2 regions of the Streptomyces diversicolor genome follow, and region 2 is predicted to be linked to the other one. Evidence: riboswitches for the same ligand, from Rfam matches in the RefSeq annotation. Region 2 holds a riboswitch; the other holds the start of a gene.
What was found. A riboswitch is a leader RNA that binds a small molecule or an ion and turns the genes downstream of it on or off. The one in region 2 is predicted to bind cobalamin.
Positions count from the first base shown of each region.

Region 1: linked by a shared signal. The riboswitch ahead of AC27LF_RS26535 ((2Fe-2S) ferredoxin domain-containing protein) and the one ahead of AC27LF_RS24715 (cobalamin biosynthesis protein) in region 2 are both predicted to bind cobalamin.

Region 1 is NZ_BAAJXA010000023.1:154,106-162,523, reverse strand. It holds gene AC27LF_RS26565 (TetR/AcrR family transcriptional regulator) at 478-1,098, opposite strand; gene AC27LF_RS26560 (hypothetical protein) at 1,789-2,232, shown strand; gene AC27LF_RS26555 (zinc-binding dehydrogenase) at 2,287-3,249, opposite strand; gene AC27LF_RS26550 (TetR/AcrR family transcriptional regulator) at 3,344-3,955, shown strand; gene AC27LF_RS26545 (FCD domain-containing protein) at 4,259-4,582, shown strand; gene AC27LF_RS26540 (hypothetical protein) at 5,130-5,261, shown strand; cobalamin riboswitch at 5,431-5,620, shown strand; gene AC27LF_RS26535 ((2Fe-2S) ferredoxin domain-containing protein) at 5,659-6,078, shown strand; gene AC27LF_RS26530 (ABC transporter substrate-binding protein) at 6,136-7,125, shown strand; gene AC27LF_RS26525 (FecCD family ABC transporter permease) at 7,245-8,276, shown strand; gene AC27LF_RS26520 (ABC transporter ATP-binding protein) at 8,273-8,418, shown strand, end outside.
Region 2 is NZ_BAAJXA010000021.1:56,707-65,124, forward strand. It holds gene AC27LF_RS24705 (inorganic phosphate transporter) at 1-1,037, shown strand, start outside; gene AC27LF_RS24710 (hypothetical protein) at 1,108-1,329, shown strand; cobalamin riboswitch at 1,768-1,888, shown strand; gene AC27LF_RS24715 (cobalamin biosynthesis protein) at 1,987-2,928, shown strand; gene AC27LF_RS24720 (cobyric acid synthase) at 2,925-4,436, shown strand; gene cobN (cobaltochelatase subunit CobN) at 4,433-8,083, shown strand; gene AC27LF_RS24730 (putative cobaltochelatase) at 8,253-8,418, shown strand, end outside.

The DNA of each region.
Region 1 (8,418 bases), on a different contig from region 2:
TGGACCTCCCGTGGGACGAATCCGAGGGCTATGTGTTGCGCGACACGGACGACACAGGCCGTGCGGCTGCCGAGCCGACCAGGACTGACGCGGTTCAAGGCGAGGAGAGCGCGTAGTGCGGAACACTGCCAGAACTCTCCAGCACGGTTGGGGCAGTCGAGGCAGCCGCACGAGACGACGGGGCCACCAAGCGGTAGACCCGAGGGACGCCGTACTCCGCCTGCAGCTTCTCCCCCGACAACCTGCCGACCTGTCCCGTCCACGAAAGTCTGCACAGCAGCGCGAGGGCGAGCGCACCACAACCAGGACCTTTACGGCGGTCGACGACTGAACCGTCATCGGATGCCGTCCGATGCCCTCCAAAGGCAGTCCTCGGCCGACGAGGCGCTGGTGGAGTCGTCCCCGTACCTCGCATTCAACGCCGGAGTCTTCGCGAAGGTACGCACCCCGGAACACCTGACTGGTGCATGGGCAGGGTCAGGGCCTGGTGTCAAGACCACGGGTGAACACAGCGATGACGGTGTCGAGCACGGGGCCCATGTCCTGCGGGTCGACATGGAGGCGGTCCGCGCGCCAGCTCAGGGCGAGGATGCCGTTCATGGCGGCCCACAGGGCGTAGGCCGTGGTTCTGGGGTCCAGGTCGGCGTTGAAGGAGCCGTCAGCGATACCGTCGCGCAGTGCGGCGGTGAGTTTGGCGTTCTGTTCGTCGACGAGGTCGGCGATGCCCTTCAGTGACCCGGCGTCGGCGGGGGGTTCGGCCAACAGCCGGAAGTGGTGCGGGCGTTCCAGGGCGAATCGCGCGTAGGCGTCGGCGGCCAGCAGGATGCGCTCGCGCGGGGTACCGGGGGTGGCATACGCGGCGTCCATGTACTCCCGGTTCTCCCGGAAGGCCCGCTCGGCCACCGCGACGAGGACCGCGGATCTCCCGCCCACCCGGTTGTAGACCGTCTGCACGGCCACGTCGGCGCGTTCGGCGACGGCCTCCAGGGTCAGGGCCGTGGGCCCGCCCGCGACGAGGATCTCCTCCGCCGCTTCGATGATCGACTGCCGCGTCGCGGCGGCCCGGCGGGCCGTTCGGGAGGTCTCGTTCGCTGCCACAGGGCGACTTTACAGAACCTCAAGATTTTATACCCTTCCACAGTTGGAATCTACTCCAATACTGTGTCTGTCGGTGTGGCCGGAACGGATGGGTTGTGGTGGCGGTGGCGGACCGCGGATTTTGAACGGCGTGGAGTCGGGTTCCCGCCTGGTGGCGTCCCGAGCGGCCGGTCGTCCGGGCCGACCGGACGGCGGATGATTCCGATGGGGTGTCCCGGAGGATCCCTGTTGCGGCGGCCGATTCTCTCCGCCTCGCTGCTGCGGCGCCTGCGGGGCCCATGGAGGCCATCGGAGGGGTTCTCGACCGTGATCTCAGTCGAGCAAGTGGTCAACCGCGCTGGTGACGATGGCGTGATGCCGTTGCTCACGTGCTGGACGACTCCGGCGCCTGCATCGCGACGGTCTGCGCCACCTGGACGAGTTCTTCGACGGCAACGACAACGAGGGATGCATCGCGCCGAACCAGTGGGGCTATGGGAGGCCTGTTCTTGCGGCACTGGCCGAACGCCTTCGCGCTGTCGAGAGACACGAGGGCGGTCGCACAGGCCATCACCCGCGCAGCCGGGCACTGAGCAACAGACCGCCCCAGAGCATGAAGCACATAGCACGTTCAAAGAAGCCCCAGACACACCCCGACCGTTCACGAGATAGTGGTGACCGCATGCGGAAACGACGCGCCAGGGGGAAGACGTGATCACAGGTGCCGAAGCCGCGACGGTCGCGAAAGCCGGAGCAAGCATCGCCCAGGGCATCAAGACCACGCTCGCTCAGCCCGATACCAAGTGGCCCAACGCGCGCGAGGCCCTGATGGAGCTCTTCATCATCCTCGACGATTGGTGCGAGAGCGCTGAGGAGAGCAACAGGTTCGCGCGGGAAGAGCTCGGTGCGCGGCTGCGGGCTCTTGAACACCCCATCCCTGTCACACCCACTCCAGCTCCACACACGGCGCCCAGGCCGAACCCCCGCACACCGCCGGTGCCCTCGCAGATGGCGACCAGCAACATCTTCCCCGGATACATCGAACGCACCACCCGGGACATTGACGGCGTGCTCAGCCCTTCAGGTCCTTGGTTCAAACAAGTGAACCTGCGCCCGTGCAGCACCGCGAGAGGGCCGCGCCGGCGTCTCTCATGACGGGACCCGACCCGTGGATGCCCCAGGCGCCCCACGGAGGAGAGAGCGCGGGGACTATGGTGTCAGCACGATCCTGCCGACGACTTCACCCGCGTCCATCTTCTGGTGCGCCAGCACAGCTTCATCCAGCGGCAGCAGTTCGTGCACCACCGCTTCGATCTCGCCACGGCTGGCTGCGGCAAACTGCTCGCTGCGTACGGCACTCAGGTCGGCTGGGGTGACGGTAGCTGCGCTGAAAGCGGCGAAGGACATCGACTTCTGGAACGCCGCCATGATCCTCGTGCCGAAGTCTGCGGGCGGCTGACCTGCGACAGCGCCCACGGCCACCATGCGGCCGTTCGGGTTGAGCCTGTCGAAGAACGACGGCATGTCCTCACCGGCCACAACATCGATGATGACGTCATAGCCCGCGGGAGCCTCTTCCCCTCCGTCGCCGGAGCGGTCCAGCACATGGGTCGCGCCGAGGCGGCGCAGCCGCTCGCCGCGCTCGGATGACGATGTCGTAACCGCCACCGCGGCGGCACCACCGCGAGCCGCGAGCTGCACTGTCATGATCCCGATACTGCCGGCTGCGCCGCGCACCAAGACCGTCTCCCCGGGAGTGAAACGGGCGTGGCGAAGCCCGAAGTGGGCCACCGCACCGGAACTGCCGAGCGTCACCGCGGCAGCGGCGGACAGGCTGCTGGGCAGGGGGAGGATCTGCTCGACTGGCGCGACGGCCTGTTCGACGTAGCCTCCGCCGGTGCCGGTGAAGCCCCACACCCGCTGGCCGAGCCACGACGCGTCGACGCCGTCACCGACCGCGGTCACAGTGCCCGCCACTTCGCCACCCGGGATGTGGCCCTCCTTGAAGCCGTAGGCGGCCAGAGCCCCGCTTCGGATCACGGTGTCGACACCACCGACGCCCACCGCCTCGGTGGCTATCAGTACCTGTCCGGCAGCAGGTGCGGGTACCGGCAGGTCGACAGCGGCCAGGCCGTCAGGACTTCCGAACGTCTGGATCGAGATTGCCTTCAATGTGGTCTCCAGGTTCTCGGACCGCTCAAGCGCGAGGGCTTCTACGTCTCGGACGGTAACGGACGCCCTCGTCCGCTTGGGTAATGTGAGAGTGGTGACGGACCGTTTGCCTCATATGTTGCGCTCCGACGCGCTGGACAACCGCGAACGCATCCTCGATGCGGCCCGAGCGCTGTTCTCCGCCGACGGCCTGGACGTGCCGATGCGGGAGGTCGCGCGGCGCGCCGGGGTGGGACCTGCCACCTTGTACCGTCGCTTCCCGACCAAGCAGATGCTGGTCGCCGAGGCCTTCGCGGACCAGTTCCATGCATGTCGCGCCATTGTCGACGAGGGGTGCGCCGATCCTGATCCGTGGCGTGGCCTGTGCCTGGTGATCGAGAGGATCTGTGAGCTGCACGCACGCGATCGGGGCTTCACCGAAGCCTTCCTGTCCGCCTACCCGGGGGTGAGGGATGTCGCCGCAGGCCGTGAGTGCACGGTGAAAGCAGTCGCCGGACTGGCACAGCGAGCCAAGGAAGCGGGGCACCTGCGGTCCGACTTCGTCCTGGACGACCTGATTCTCGTACTCATGGCCAACAAGGGGATCCACGTCGCCTCGGCTGGCAGCCAGGTCAGGGCCTCCCGACGCTTCGCAGGGCTGGTGATCCAGGCGTTCGAAGCCTGCCCTCGGCATGCACCACTACCACCAGCGGCACGACTGACATGACATCCGCACCAGCCCACGACCTGTCGCGGTCAATGCCGGATTTACTGTGGCAGAGCCGGAAGGGCGGGACTGACATGACGATCGAAACGGTGACCGAGTCCGTGAGTGAGGGCGCGCTCTGGCTGCCGCGCGCCCGGGTCGTACCCCTGTCCGCCCCGCCCTCGTCGTACACCGCGGCGGTCGAGCGGTACCTCATCGGCGCGGGCATCGCGAAGTCCTCCGCGCGCATCTACCGGATCTCGCTGACGACGTGGGGATGGATACTCGCCGGCGAACCCGCGCCGACAGCACGCGGCCGAAACCCTGCGCAAGGCCCTGACAAAGCTCCACGACGCGTTCGGGTCAGGAGCGGGTCTGGCGGCGAAGGTCGAGGCCGATCTCGGTTTCCACCTGATGTTGTGCCAGCTCTCCGGCAACTCGGTTCTCGTCAAGACCTGGCGGCAGCTTGAGGGACCGATGGGCGTGGTGATCATGAGCGCGGCCGGCGAACGCCGCGACGTGGCCACGTCGGTGGCCTCGCACACGCCCATCGTCGACGCGATCGCACGTGGAGACGCAGCAGCGGCCCAGGAGATCCTGCGCGCACACATGACCACGGCGATCGAGCGACTGGGCATCGAACACTGACGCACAACGCCCCGGCGGATGAGCGCACGGGTACTCACCGCGGCCGGGGGCGACGATCCTTCCGATTCCCCAGACCTCTGCCGTCGGGGCTACAGCCAGTATCGGCCGTGGTTCCCGCGACGCCGGAGCACCTACCGGAGTGATGATCCGATGCCAGTAGCTGACACCGTGCCTCTATAGGCACCGTTTCCTTTGGCGCTGATGGGTCGTTGATGGAGCATGGCGGACTTGGTTGGGCGATTGGTGCCGGACGAACCATGGATGCTGTTCCGGCGGGTGGTCCCGGTCAAGCACCCTCACGTGTGAACGATCACGTAATTCGGCTCAGTCGCTGATCTTGTGATCGAGCGGTGCTGTCAGTGGTCCCTGCCCTCGTGTCCCGGGTGTACTTAGCGGAGTTTCGAGGCGCTTCTTCCTCATCCGCCGCCTCGTCCTCGTCGAGGCCGTCTCCGACCTCGACGCCGAGAGCGAGGCCGAAGCCGACCGCGCCCTGCGCGCCACCCCCATCGGACATACCACCCTGATCGTCGCCCACCGCCCCTCCAACTTGAGCACCGCCGACACCGTCGTCCTCCTCGAAGGCGGCCGGATCGTCGACATGGGACCGCACCAGGCCCTGCTCGACCGCTGCCCGGCCTACGGCGGGTTGCTCAACCGGAAACCGCAGGAAGCCGAGTAGCCGACAGCCCTCCCAGCCAGAATGAGCGGTATCCCGTCCTCAGCCGCCTCGACGCCGAACCAGCAGCGGCGCGGCGGTGCCCGGAAACGGCTGCGGAAGGCGCGTCGGCTTCGTTTGCCGGGCAGGAGGCGGCGTCACCACCCTCGGGTTGGGGCCCTGATGACGCGCCGTGTCCCAGATGCGATGATGCTCGGCGACAAGGCGACGGCGGAACGAGGAAGCCGGTGTGAATCCGGCGCGGTCCCGCCACTGTGATCGGCGAGCGGATCCCGAACAGGCCACCTCCCGAAGGCGGGTGGGAAGGCCGGGACGAGCTTCGACCCGAGAGCCAGGAGACTCACGCGGTCGCCTCCTCGACGAACCCGGGGCGGATTTCCCCGGAGGAGGGTGGTTCGGCATGCCCGTGAGGCCGGCCGAGGGAGCGCACGAGAGCCCGGTGGGCACAGGACCGGTCGGCACAGGAGCGGTCGATCCGGTGCCGTGCCGGGTCGTCGTGTGCCAGGACTGCTGCTGCGGCAGTCCCAAAGTGACCGGGGTCGATCACACGGCGCAGACCGCGCGCCTGCGCGAGGCCGCTCCCGTACGCGTCTCCGCCTGCCTGGACGTGTGCGATCAGGCCAACGTGATCGTCGTGCAGCCCTCCGTCGCCGGACGGGCCGCCGGGGCACGGCCGGTCTGGCTGGGCCTGGTCAACGACCCGGCCGCGACCGAGGACATCGCCGCCTGGGTGCGGGCGGGCGGCCCCGGGATCGCTGCCCGGCCCGAGATCCTCGACCTCTACGCCTTCACCCCGCCTCGGCGCCGCGCGGCCACCTGAGCCCGCGCGGCCTGCGCACCGACCCCTCCATACCACCCTTGCGAGAGGAACCTTTCCATGACGGGCAGACGTCCGCTGTCCCCCCTGCTGGCCATGACCACAGCTCTGCTGATCTCCGGTTGCGGCACAAACGCCCAGGACAACGCCGGTGGCGCCGAAAGGCCCGCCGCGAAGGGCTTCCCGGTCACCGTGTCCAACTGCGGAGTGAAGACGACGTTTCAGCACCCGCCGCGGCGCGCGGTGTCACTGAACCAGCACGCTACCGAGGTGATGCTGGCGCTCGGGCTGGAGAAGTCGATGGTCGGCACGGGCTACCTCGATGACGAGATCCTCCCCGAGTACCGGGCCGCCTACGACAAGGTGAAGGTGCTGTCGAAGGAGTATCCGTCGTACGAGACGCTGCTGGCCGCCGAGCCCGACTTCGTCTACGGCGGCTGGGCCTCCACCTTCGACGAGAAGGAGGGCCGCTCCCGTGACGCCTTCACCAAGGCCGGCATCAACACCCGCCTCAACATCGAGGAGTGCCCGTCCGGGCCGGTGACGATGACCCTGATGGACCGGGAGATCCGCGAGGTCGCCAAGGTCTTCGGCGTCCCCGAGCGGGCCGAGCGGCAGATCGAGCGGCTGCACACCACCCTGGAGGAGGTGGACGAGCAACTCGACGGCGTCGAGCCGGTGAAGCTGTTCGTCTACGACAGCGGCGACAAGACCGCCTTCACCGCGGGCGGCGCGGGCATCGGCAACGACATGATCGAGCGGGCCGGAGGGGTCAACCTCTTCGCCGACCTCGACAAACCGTTCGGTGACGTGTCGTTCGAGCAGGTGGCCGAGCGGGCGCCCGAGGCCATCGTCATCTACGACTACGGCGACCAGACTGTGGCGCAGAAGAAGGAGTTCCTGCTCGCGAACCCGGCGCTGAAGGACGTGCCCGCCATCAGGAACCAGCGGTTCGCGGTGCTGCCGCTGTCCTCCACCGTCGTGGGCGTACGGGTACCCGCGGCCGTCTCGTCGCTGGCCCGTCAGCTCCACCCGGACCGCTTCCGGTGACCGGCGTGACAGAGCCGGCCGCCGCCGGCCGAGACGCTGTCACGGGGAAGGCGGGCGGGGTGCCGGCTCCTGTAGAGGCGGTCGGCAAGAGCTCCCCCGGGGCCGGGGCCGCGCAGGCCGTGACCGGAGGCCGCAGGCTTCCCTACGCCCTGGTGCTGGCCGGGCTCGCCGCCCTGGTGGCGGTGGCGGCGACGTTCGGGATCGCGGCCGGTTCGGTCACGATCCCGGCCACAGAGGTGTGGGGCATTCTGCTCCACCACCTGCACCCCGCCCTGGCCGATGCGACGTGGCCCCCCGTGCGGGAGACGATCGTCGCCGATGTCCGGCTGCCCCGGGTACTGCTGTGCGCGGTGGTGGGAGCCGGACTGTCGGTGGCGGGGATGGCGTTGCAGGCCCTGGTCCGCAATCCGCTCGCCGATCCGATGCTGCTGGGGGTGTCGTCGGGCGCGAGCGTCGGCGCGGTGCTGGTCCTCGTCTTCAACGTGACGCTGTTCGGAGCCTTCTCGCTGCCGCTGGCGGCGTTCTGCGGTGCTCTGGCGGCCCTGGTCGCGGTGTACTTCCTGGCCCGCTCCGGCGGACGGATGACCACCGTGCGGCTGGTCCTGGCGGGCGTGGCGATGGCCGAGGTGCTGTCGGCGGTGGCGAGTTTCCTCGTGGTCACCTCCAACGACCCCCACAAGACTCAGTCGGCGATGCGCTGGATGCTGGGCGGGCTGGCGGGCACCACCTGGACGATGGTGTGGATCCCGGCTGCGGCTGTCCTGCTCGGCACGGCCGTCCTGCTCGGCGTGACCCGTCCGCTGAACCTGCTGCTCGCAGGGGAAGAGGCCGCAGCCGCCCTCGGCCTGGACGTCCACCGCTTCCGTGCTGCGCTGTTCATACTGGTCGCGCTGATGATCGGCACGATCGTCGCGGTCAGCGGACAGATCGGCTTCGTCGGCCTGATCCTGCCGCACGTCGTACGGCTCCTGGTCGGGGCCGACCACCGCCGTGCACTGCCTGCCGCAGCCCTGCTCGGCGCGGCCTTCCTGATCGCCGCCGATCTGGCCGCGCGCACCCTCATGAGCCCCGAGGAGATCCCCGTCGGCATCCTCACCGCCCTGGTCGGCGGCCCGTTCTTCCTCTGGCTGATGCGCAGGAGGGCACGATGACCGGACGGCCGCAAACGGCACCCGGGGCCCTGGACATCGACGACGTGTCGGTGCTCGTCGACGGCAGGCCGCTGGTGGACCAGGTCTCCTTGACGGTGTCCGCGGGAGAGGTGGTCGGGCTCGTCGGCCCGAACGGCGCCGG
Region 2 (8,418 bases):
AGACCGGCATCCGTCCCGAGGTCATCTTCGCCGCCCTGGTGGGCGCGATCCTCTGGAATCTGCTGACCTGGCTGGTGGGCCTGCCCTCCAGTTCCTCGCACGCCCTGATGGGCGGCCTGATCGGCGCCACCGTCGCCTCCGCGGGCGCGGGCGCCGTGCACGGCGACGCGCTCGTCACCAAGGTCCTCATCCCGGCGCTCGCCGCGCCGGTCGTCGCGGGCGTGGCGGCGCTGCTCGCCACCCGCCTGTCGTACCGGCTCGGCGCGAAGGCGGACGGCAGGGCCGCCGAGAAGGGGTACCGGGCCGGCCAGATCGCCTCCGCGGGCCTGGTCTCCCTGGCCCACGGCACGAACGACGCCCAGAAGACGATGGGCATCATCACCCTGGCGCTGATCGCCGGCGGCGCCCTCGCCCCCGGTTCCAACCCTCCCACCTGGGTCATACTCTCCGCCGGCCTCGCCATCGCCCTCGGCACCTACCTCGGCGGCTGGCGCATCATCCGCACGATGGGCAAGGGCCTGACCGACCTCCAGCCGCAGCAGGGCTTCGCCGCCCAGACCAGCGCGGCGACCGCCATCCTGGCCTCCTCGCACCTCGGCTTCTCCCTGTCCACCACGCATGTCGTCTCCGGTTCCGTGATGGGCGCGGGGCTTGGCCGCAGGGGCGGCGTGGTCCGCTGGTCCACGGCGACCCGGATGGTCGTCGCCTGGGCGCTGACGCTGCCGGCCGCCGCGCTGGTCGGCGCGCTCGCGGAGACCGTCACGGACCTCGGTGACTGGGGCACCGGGTGCGTGGCCGTCTTCCTGGTCGCCGCCGCCGCCGCGATCTGGAAGACCTCCCGGCGCGAGGTCGTCGACCACAGCAACGTCAACGACACCGGCGAGCCGGCCGGTGTGGTGACCGCCGCGATCGCCGCCGTGACGCCTCCGGCGGCGGGCACCCCGGCGGCGGATCTGACGGCCACGATCCCGTCGCCGCCGGTGTCCGCGGCCCCGGCCGCCGCCGACCAGGCCGTGCCGCCGGCCGCCGCCGTCTGACCGTCCGATCGACTCCCTCTCTTCTCTCTCCCCCGCCTCCCCTGACTCCGGTACCCAAGGAAGCATCACCATGAAGATCGACTGGGCGGCCCTCGGCTCCGTCTTCGGCGTCAGCCTCGCGGTCACCGTGGCGCTGGTGGCCCTGTTCACCCTCGGCGTGGCCGGCCTGTCGCACCGCGAACGGGCCGCCGCCCGGGGCGGATCGGCCGGCCTCGCGCTGACCGCCGCGTACACATGCTTCGCGGCGTGCGCCGCCGCGGTGGCCTACGGGATCCACCTCATCACGGCGTAAGCGCTCCGCTGGGTGGGCCGCGGTATGCCGTCAGTTGTCTGCGGCGCCGTCGTGGCTTGTCGCGCCCGCGCGGCGGAGCCGCACATCGATACAGCCCCGCGCCCCTTTGGGGCGTTGCCCTGCCGCAGCGGGCTTCGCCGGACCCTGCTTAGGCCGAAGCCGGCGTGGCTGAGCGCGCCCGCGCCGTCGTGGCGGATCCGCCGGTCTCGCGCTGACCGCCGCGTACACGTGCTTCGCGGCGTGAGCGCTCCGCTGTGTGCTGCGTTGTGCCGTCGGTCGTCTGCGGCGCCGTCGTGGCTTGTCGCGCAGTTCCCCGCGCCCCTTTGGGGCGTTGCCCTGCCGCAGCGGGCTTCGCGGGACTGTGGATATGAGTCTCGGCACACTCTCCCCTTGCAGGTCAGCGGTCAGTTGACGGGGGTTCCGGGGGCGTGGTGGACTGCCCGGGCCATGTACGGCGGCAACGAGAGGAAGCCGGTGTGAATCCGGCGCGGTCCCGCCACTGTCACCGGGGACGAACTCCCCGGGAGCCAGGAACTCTCGCCGCCGGTCTCGTCGAACCAGGGCGTGGACACCCTGAGTGAGGACACATCGCCATGCTCGGCTGCGCGTTGAGGTACAGCACCAGGTCGCTTCCCGACCCCACGGCCGGCTGAGCCGGTGCGTGCCGAGCGCGTCTTCGCGTACGGCGCCGCCCTCGGCCTCCTCGGTGATCTGCTCGTCGGCGATCCGCGCCGCGGGCATCCGGTCGCCGTGTTCGGGCGTGCCGCCGGCGCGGCGGAGCGGGCGCTGTGGCGGGACCACCGCGGATGGGGTGCGCTGCACACCGCCGTGTGCGTCGGCGGCGCCGCGGCCCTCGCGGCCGTGGCACAGCGGGCCGTACGCCCCTCCCCCGCCGCCTCCGTAGCGCTCACCGGGGCCGCCACCTGGGCGGTGGTGGGCGCCACTTCGCTGGCCCGGGAGGCCCGGGCGATCGGGCGGGCCCTGGATATGGGGGACGTCGCGGCGGCCCGGGCACGGCTGCCGCATCTGTGCGGGCGGGACCCCGAGGCCCTGGACGCCGACGGGATCGCCCGGGCGGTCGTGGAGTCCGTGGCCGAGAACACCTCCGACGCGGTCGTCGGGGCCCTGGTGTGGGGGGCGTTGGCCGGGGTGCCCGGGCTCGTCGGGTTCCGTGCCGTGAACACCCTCGACGCGATGGTCGGGCACCGCTCGCCGCGCCACCGCCGGTTCGGCTGGGCCGCGGCGCGGCTCGACGATGTCGCCGGCTGGCCGGGGGCCCGGCTGACCGCCGCGCTGGCCGCCGTCTGCGGGCCCGACGCGCGGGGCGCCGTACGGGCGTGGCGGGCCGACGCCCGCCGGCATCCGAGCCCCAACGCCGGTCCCGTGGAGGCGTCTTTCGCGGGGGCGCTGGGCGTGCGGCTGGGCGGGACCCTGTCGTACGGGGGGCGGGTCGAGCACCGGCCCGTGCTCAACGGCGGCGGGCGTGCCGTCGCCGCCCCGGACATCGAACGTGCCGTACGGCTCTCCCGCCGGGTCGGCCTGCTCGCGTTCGGCGTCGTGGCCGCCGCGCGCCTGACCGTGAGGGGACACGGGTCATGACCGGTGGGGGTCTCCTCGTCGCCGGCACCACCTCCGACGCCGGCAAGAGCGTCGTCACCGCGGGGATCTGCCGGTGGCTGGTGCGGCAGGGGGTCAAGGTCGCGCCGTTCAAGGCGCAGAACATGTCGCTGAACTCGTTCGTCACCCGGGAGGGCGCCGAGATCGGGCGGGCCCAGGCCATGCAGGCCCAGGCGTGCCGGATCGAGCCGACCGCGCTGATGAACCCGGTGCTGCTCAAGCCCGGCGGGGAACAGAGCAGTCAGGTCGTGCTGCTGGGCAGGCCCGTGGGCGAACTGAGCGCGCGCGGCTACCACGGCGGGCGGCAGCAGCGGCTGCTGGGCACCGTCCTCGACTGTCTCGCCACGCTGCGCTCCACGTACGACGCCGTGATCTGCGAGGGGGCGGGCAGCCCGGCGGAGATCAACCTGCGGCGCACCGACATCGTGAACATGGGCATCGCGCGGGGCGCGCGGCTGCCCGTGCTGGTGGTCGGTGACATCGACCGCGGGGGCGTCTTCGCGTCGTTCTTCGGGACCGTGGCGCTGCTGTCACGCGAGGACCAGGAGCTGGTCGCCGGGTTCCTCGTCAACAAGTTCCGCGGGGACGTGGGCCTGTTGGAGCCGGGCCTCGACATGCTGCACGCCCTGACCGGGCGGCGCGCCTACGGCGTCCTGCCGTTCCGGGACGGACTCGGCATCGACGAGGAGGACGGCCTCGCGGTCTCGTCGCGCGGCTCGGTGCGGGAGTCGGCCGCGGCCGAACCCGTCGGTGAGGACGTGCTGCGGATCGCCGTGTGCGCCGTGCCGCTGATGTCCAACTTCACCGACGTGGACGCGCTGGCCGCCGAACCGGGCGTGCTGGTGCGGTTCGTGGACCGGCCCGAGGAGATGGCCGACGCCGACCTGGTCGTCGTCCCGGGGACCCGGGGCACCGTACGGGCCCTGGAGTGGCTGCGGGAGCGCGGCCTGGCCCGGGCGCTGCGCCGCCGGGCCGGCGAGGGCCGCCCGGTCCTCGGCATCTGCGGCGGCTTCCAGATCCTCGGCGAGCACATCGAGGACGAGGTCGAGTCGCGGGCCGGGCGGGTGCCGGGGCTGGGCCTGCTGCCGGTGCGGGTGCGGTTCGCCCGCGAGAAGACCCTTGCCCGGCCCACCGGTTCGGCCCTCGGGGAGCACGTCGAGGGCTATGAGATCCACCACGGCGTCGCCGACGTCACGGGCGGCGAGCCCTTCCTCGACGGCTGCCGGGTCGGCCGGACCTGGGGCACGCACTGGCACGGCGCGCTGGAGTCGGACGGTTTCCGGCGGGCCTTCCTGCGCGAGGTGGCGGCCGCCGCGGGCCGCCGCTTCGTACCGGCCGACGGCACCTGCTTCGCCGCGCTGCGCGAGCAGCGGCTCGACCGGCTCGGCGATCTGATCGAACAGCACGCGGACACGGACGCGTTGTGGCGGCTCATCGAGTCGGGCGCGCCACGAGGACTGCCCTTCATTCCACCGGGAGCGCCCGCATGAGCACAGTGTTGTTGTTGTCGACGGCCGACACCGATCTGCTGGCGGCGCGTGCCGCCGACGCGTCCTATCTGATCGGCAACCCGACCCGGCTCGACGTCGCCGAGGAGCTTCCGGCGCTGCTGCGGGGCGCCGACCTCGCGGTGGTCCGGCTGCTGGGCGGCAAACGGGCCTGGGAGGACGGGCTGGCCGCGGTGCGGGCGTCCGGTGTGCCGGCCGTGCTGCTCGGCGGCGAGGCCGTCCCGGACGCCGAGTTGATGGCCGAGTCGTCCGTGCCCGCGGGTGTCGTGGCCCAGGCGCTGCGCTATCTGGTGGAGGGCGGACCCGCCAACCTCGGCGAACTCGCCCGGTTCCTGTCCGACACGGTGCTGCTGACCGGCGAGGGCTTCGAAGGACCGCAGTCGATGCCGGAGTACGGCGTGCACGGCGAGCGCGCCCTGGTCGCGGACCGCCCGACCGTCGGTGTGCTCTTCTACCGGGCCCATGAACTGAGCGGCAACACCGCCTTCGTGGACACCCTGTGCGACGCGATCGAGGCGCGCGGCGCCAACGCCCTTCCCGTGTACTGCGGTTCGCTGCGCGGCGCGGACGCCGGGCTGTACCGGCTGCTCGGCCGGGCGGACGCGCTGGTGGCGACCGTGCTGGCCGCGGGCGGCACCCACGCCTCGCGGGCGTCGGCCGGCGGCGACGAGGAGAGCTGGGACGTCGGGGCGCTCGCCGACCTCGACGTGCCCGTGCTGCAAGGGCTGTGCCTGACCTCGTCGCGGCAGGCGTGGGAGGCGTCGGACGCGGCGCTCTCCCCCATGGACGCGGCGATGCAGGTCGCCATCCCGGAGTTCGACGGGCGGCTGATCACGGTGCCGTTCTCGTTCAAGGAGCAGGGTCCTGACGACGTGCCCGTGTACGTCGCCGACCCGGAGCGGGCCGGCCGGGTCGCCGGAATCGCCGTGCGGCACGCCCGGTTGCGGCACAAGCCGAACGCCGAGAAGAAGATCGGGCTGGTGTTCACCGCGTACCCGACCAAGCACTCCCGGGTCGGCAACGCGGTCGGACTCGACACGCCCGCGTCGGCGGTCCGGGTGCTGGACGCGCTGCGCGAGGCGGGCTACTCGCTCACCGAATACCCCGCGGGAGGCGACGAGTTGATCCACCGGCTGATCGCGGCCGGCGGGCATGACGTCGAGTGGCTGACGGAGGAGCAGCTGGCCGCCGCGCCCGCGCGGGTGCCGCTCGCCGACTACCGGGCGTGGTTCGACACCCTCGACCCGCGGCTGCGCGGCGCCATGCTGGAGGCGTGGGGCGAGCCGCCGGGCAGCCTGTACGTGGACGGCGAGGACATCGTGCTGGCCTGCCTCCGTTTCGGGAACGTCGTCGTGATGATCCAGCCGCCGCGCGGCTTCGGCGAGAACCCCATCGCGATCTACCACGACCCCGACATGCCGCCGTCCCACCACTATCTGGCGGCCTACCGCTGGCTGGAGAACAGCTTCGGCGCCGACGCGGTCGTGCACATGGGCAAGCACGGCACGATGGAGTGGCTGCCGGGCAAGGGCCTCGGGCTGAGCGCCGGCTGCGCCCCGGACGCCGTCCTCGGCGATCTGCCCCTCGTCTACCCGTTCATCGTCAACGACCCCGGTGAGGGAACCCAGGCCAAGCGGCGCGGCCACGCCACCGTCGTCGACCACCTCGTGCCGCCGATGGCCCGCGCCGACAGCTACGGCGACCTGGCCAAGCTGGAGCAGCTGCTGGACGAGTACGCGCTGGTCAGCGACCTGGACCCGGCGAAGGCACCGGCGGTGCGCAGCCAGATCTGGACGCTCGTTCGGGCAGCGGAACTCCAGCACGATCTGCATGTCGACGAGCAGCCGGACGACGATGAGTTCGACGAGTTCGTCATGCACATCGACGGCTATCTGTGCGAGATCAAGGACGTGCAGATCCGGGACGGTCTGCACGTCCTGGGTGCCGGCCCGGTCGGCGAGCCGCGCGTGAACCTGGTGCTGGCCGTGCTGCGGGCGTCCCAGGTGTGGGGCAGGCAGGCCGACGCCCTGCCGGGGCTCAGGGCGTGCCTCGCCGCCCGTTTCGGGCTGGTCGAGAAGGAGTTGCTGGCCGAGCCGGGCGCTCCGGTGAAGGTGCCGGTGGAGCTGACGGACCTGGTGGAGGGTCCGTCCCGTACGGCCGCCGACGCGATCGACCTGCTGGAGCGGCTGTGCCGGCGGATCGCGGAGGGCATGGAGGAGCGGGCCTGGGACCGCACGGCCGTGCCCGCCGTCCTCAGTGACGCGCTCGGCATCGAACTCCCCGATGCCGTCGCGGTGTTGGACTTCGCCTGCGCCGAGGTCGTACCGCGGCTGGCCCGGACGACCGACGAGATCGGGCACATCCTGCGCGCGCTGGACGGCGGTTATGTCCCGGCGGGCCCTTCGGGCTCCCCCACCCGCGGGCTGGTCAATGTGCTGCCGACCGGCCGGAACTTCTACTCGGTCGACCCCAAGGCCATTCCGTCCCGGCTGAGTTGGGAGGTCGGCCAGTCCCTCGCGGACTCGCTGGTGCAGCGGTATCTGAGCGACACCGGCGCGTACCCGAAGTCCGTCGGCCTGACGGTCTGGGGCACGTCCGCGATGCGCACCCAGGGCGACGACATCGCGGAGATCCTGGCGCTGCTGGGCTGCCGCCCGGTCTGGGACGACGCCTCGCGCCGGGTGACCGGCTTCGAGATCGTGCCGCTCGCCGAACTCGGCAGGCCCCGCATCGACGTCACGGTCCGTATCTCCGGTTTCTTCCGGGACGCGTTCCCGCACGTGGTCGCTCTGATCGATGACGCGGTGCGGGCGGTAGCGGAACGGGAGGAGCCCGCCGAGGCCAACTACGTGCGCGCCCATGTGGAGCAGGACACGGCGCAGCACGGTGACCGGCGGCGCGCGACGGCCCGGATCTTCGGCTCGAAGCCGGGCGCGTACGGCGCGGGTCTGCTGCCGCTGATCGACGCCCGCAACTGGCGCTCCGACGCGGACCTCGCCGAGGTGTACGCGGTGTGGGGCGGTTACGCGTACGGGCGCGGGCTCGACGGGCGGGCGGCGCGCGGCGACATGGAGACGGCGTTCCGGCGGATCGCGGTGGCGGCGAAGAACGTCGACACGAGGGAACACGACATCGCGGACGCCGACGACTACTTCCAGTACCACGGCGGCATGGTCGCCATGGTCCGGCATCTGACCGGCGCCGACCCCGAGGCGTACGTGGGCGATTCCGCCGTACCGGACCAGGTGAAGACCCGCACGCTGGGCGAGGAGACGCACCGGGTCTTCCGGGCCCGGGTGGTCAACCCGCGCTGGATGGCGGCGATGCGGCGGCACGGCTACAAGGGTGCCTTCGAGATGGCCGCGACCGTGGACTACCTGTTCGGCTACGACGCGACGGCGGGCGTGGTCGACGACTGGATGTACGAGAAGCTCAGCGCGGAGTACGTCTTCGCCCCGGAGAACCGGGACTTCATGAAGAAGTCCAACCCATGGGCGCTGCGCGGCATCACCGAGCGGCTGCTGGAGGCGGCGGACCGCGGGCTGTGGGCGGAGCCGGACCAGGAGACCCTGGACCGGCTCCGGGTGACCTACCTCGAACTTGAGGGAGATCTGGAGGGCGGCGCATGAACGCTCTGCGCACCCCCGCGTCGGCGGGGACAACAGCGCACGGGCGGCCGTCGATTGGGCGGTGCCCGGATCGCCCCCGCGTCGGCGGGAAACATGCCCACACCCTGTCAGCCGCAACGGCCTGCGACGCACGGTCATCGCACCAGCCATTCAAAGGAGTGATCTCGGCGTGAGTGTCCCCTATCCGTTCACTGCCGTCGTCGGGCAGAGCGATTTGCGGCTGGCCCTGCTCCTCAACGCAGTGAGCCCTGCCGTGGGCGGAGTGCTGGTCCGAGGGGAGAAGGGGACCGCGAAGAGCACGGCCGTGCGCGCTCTTTCGGCGCTGCTGCCCGAGG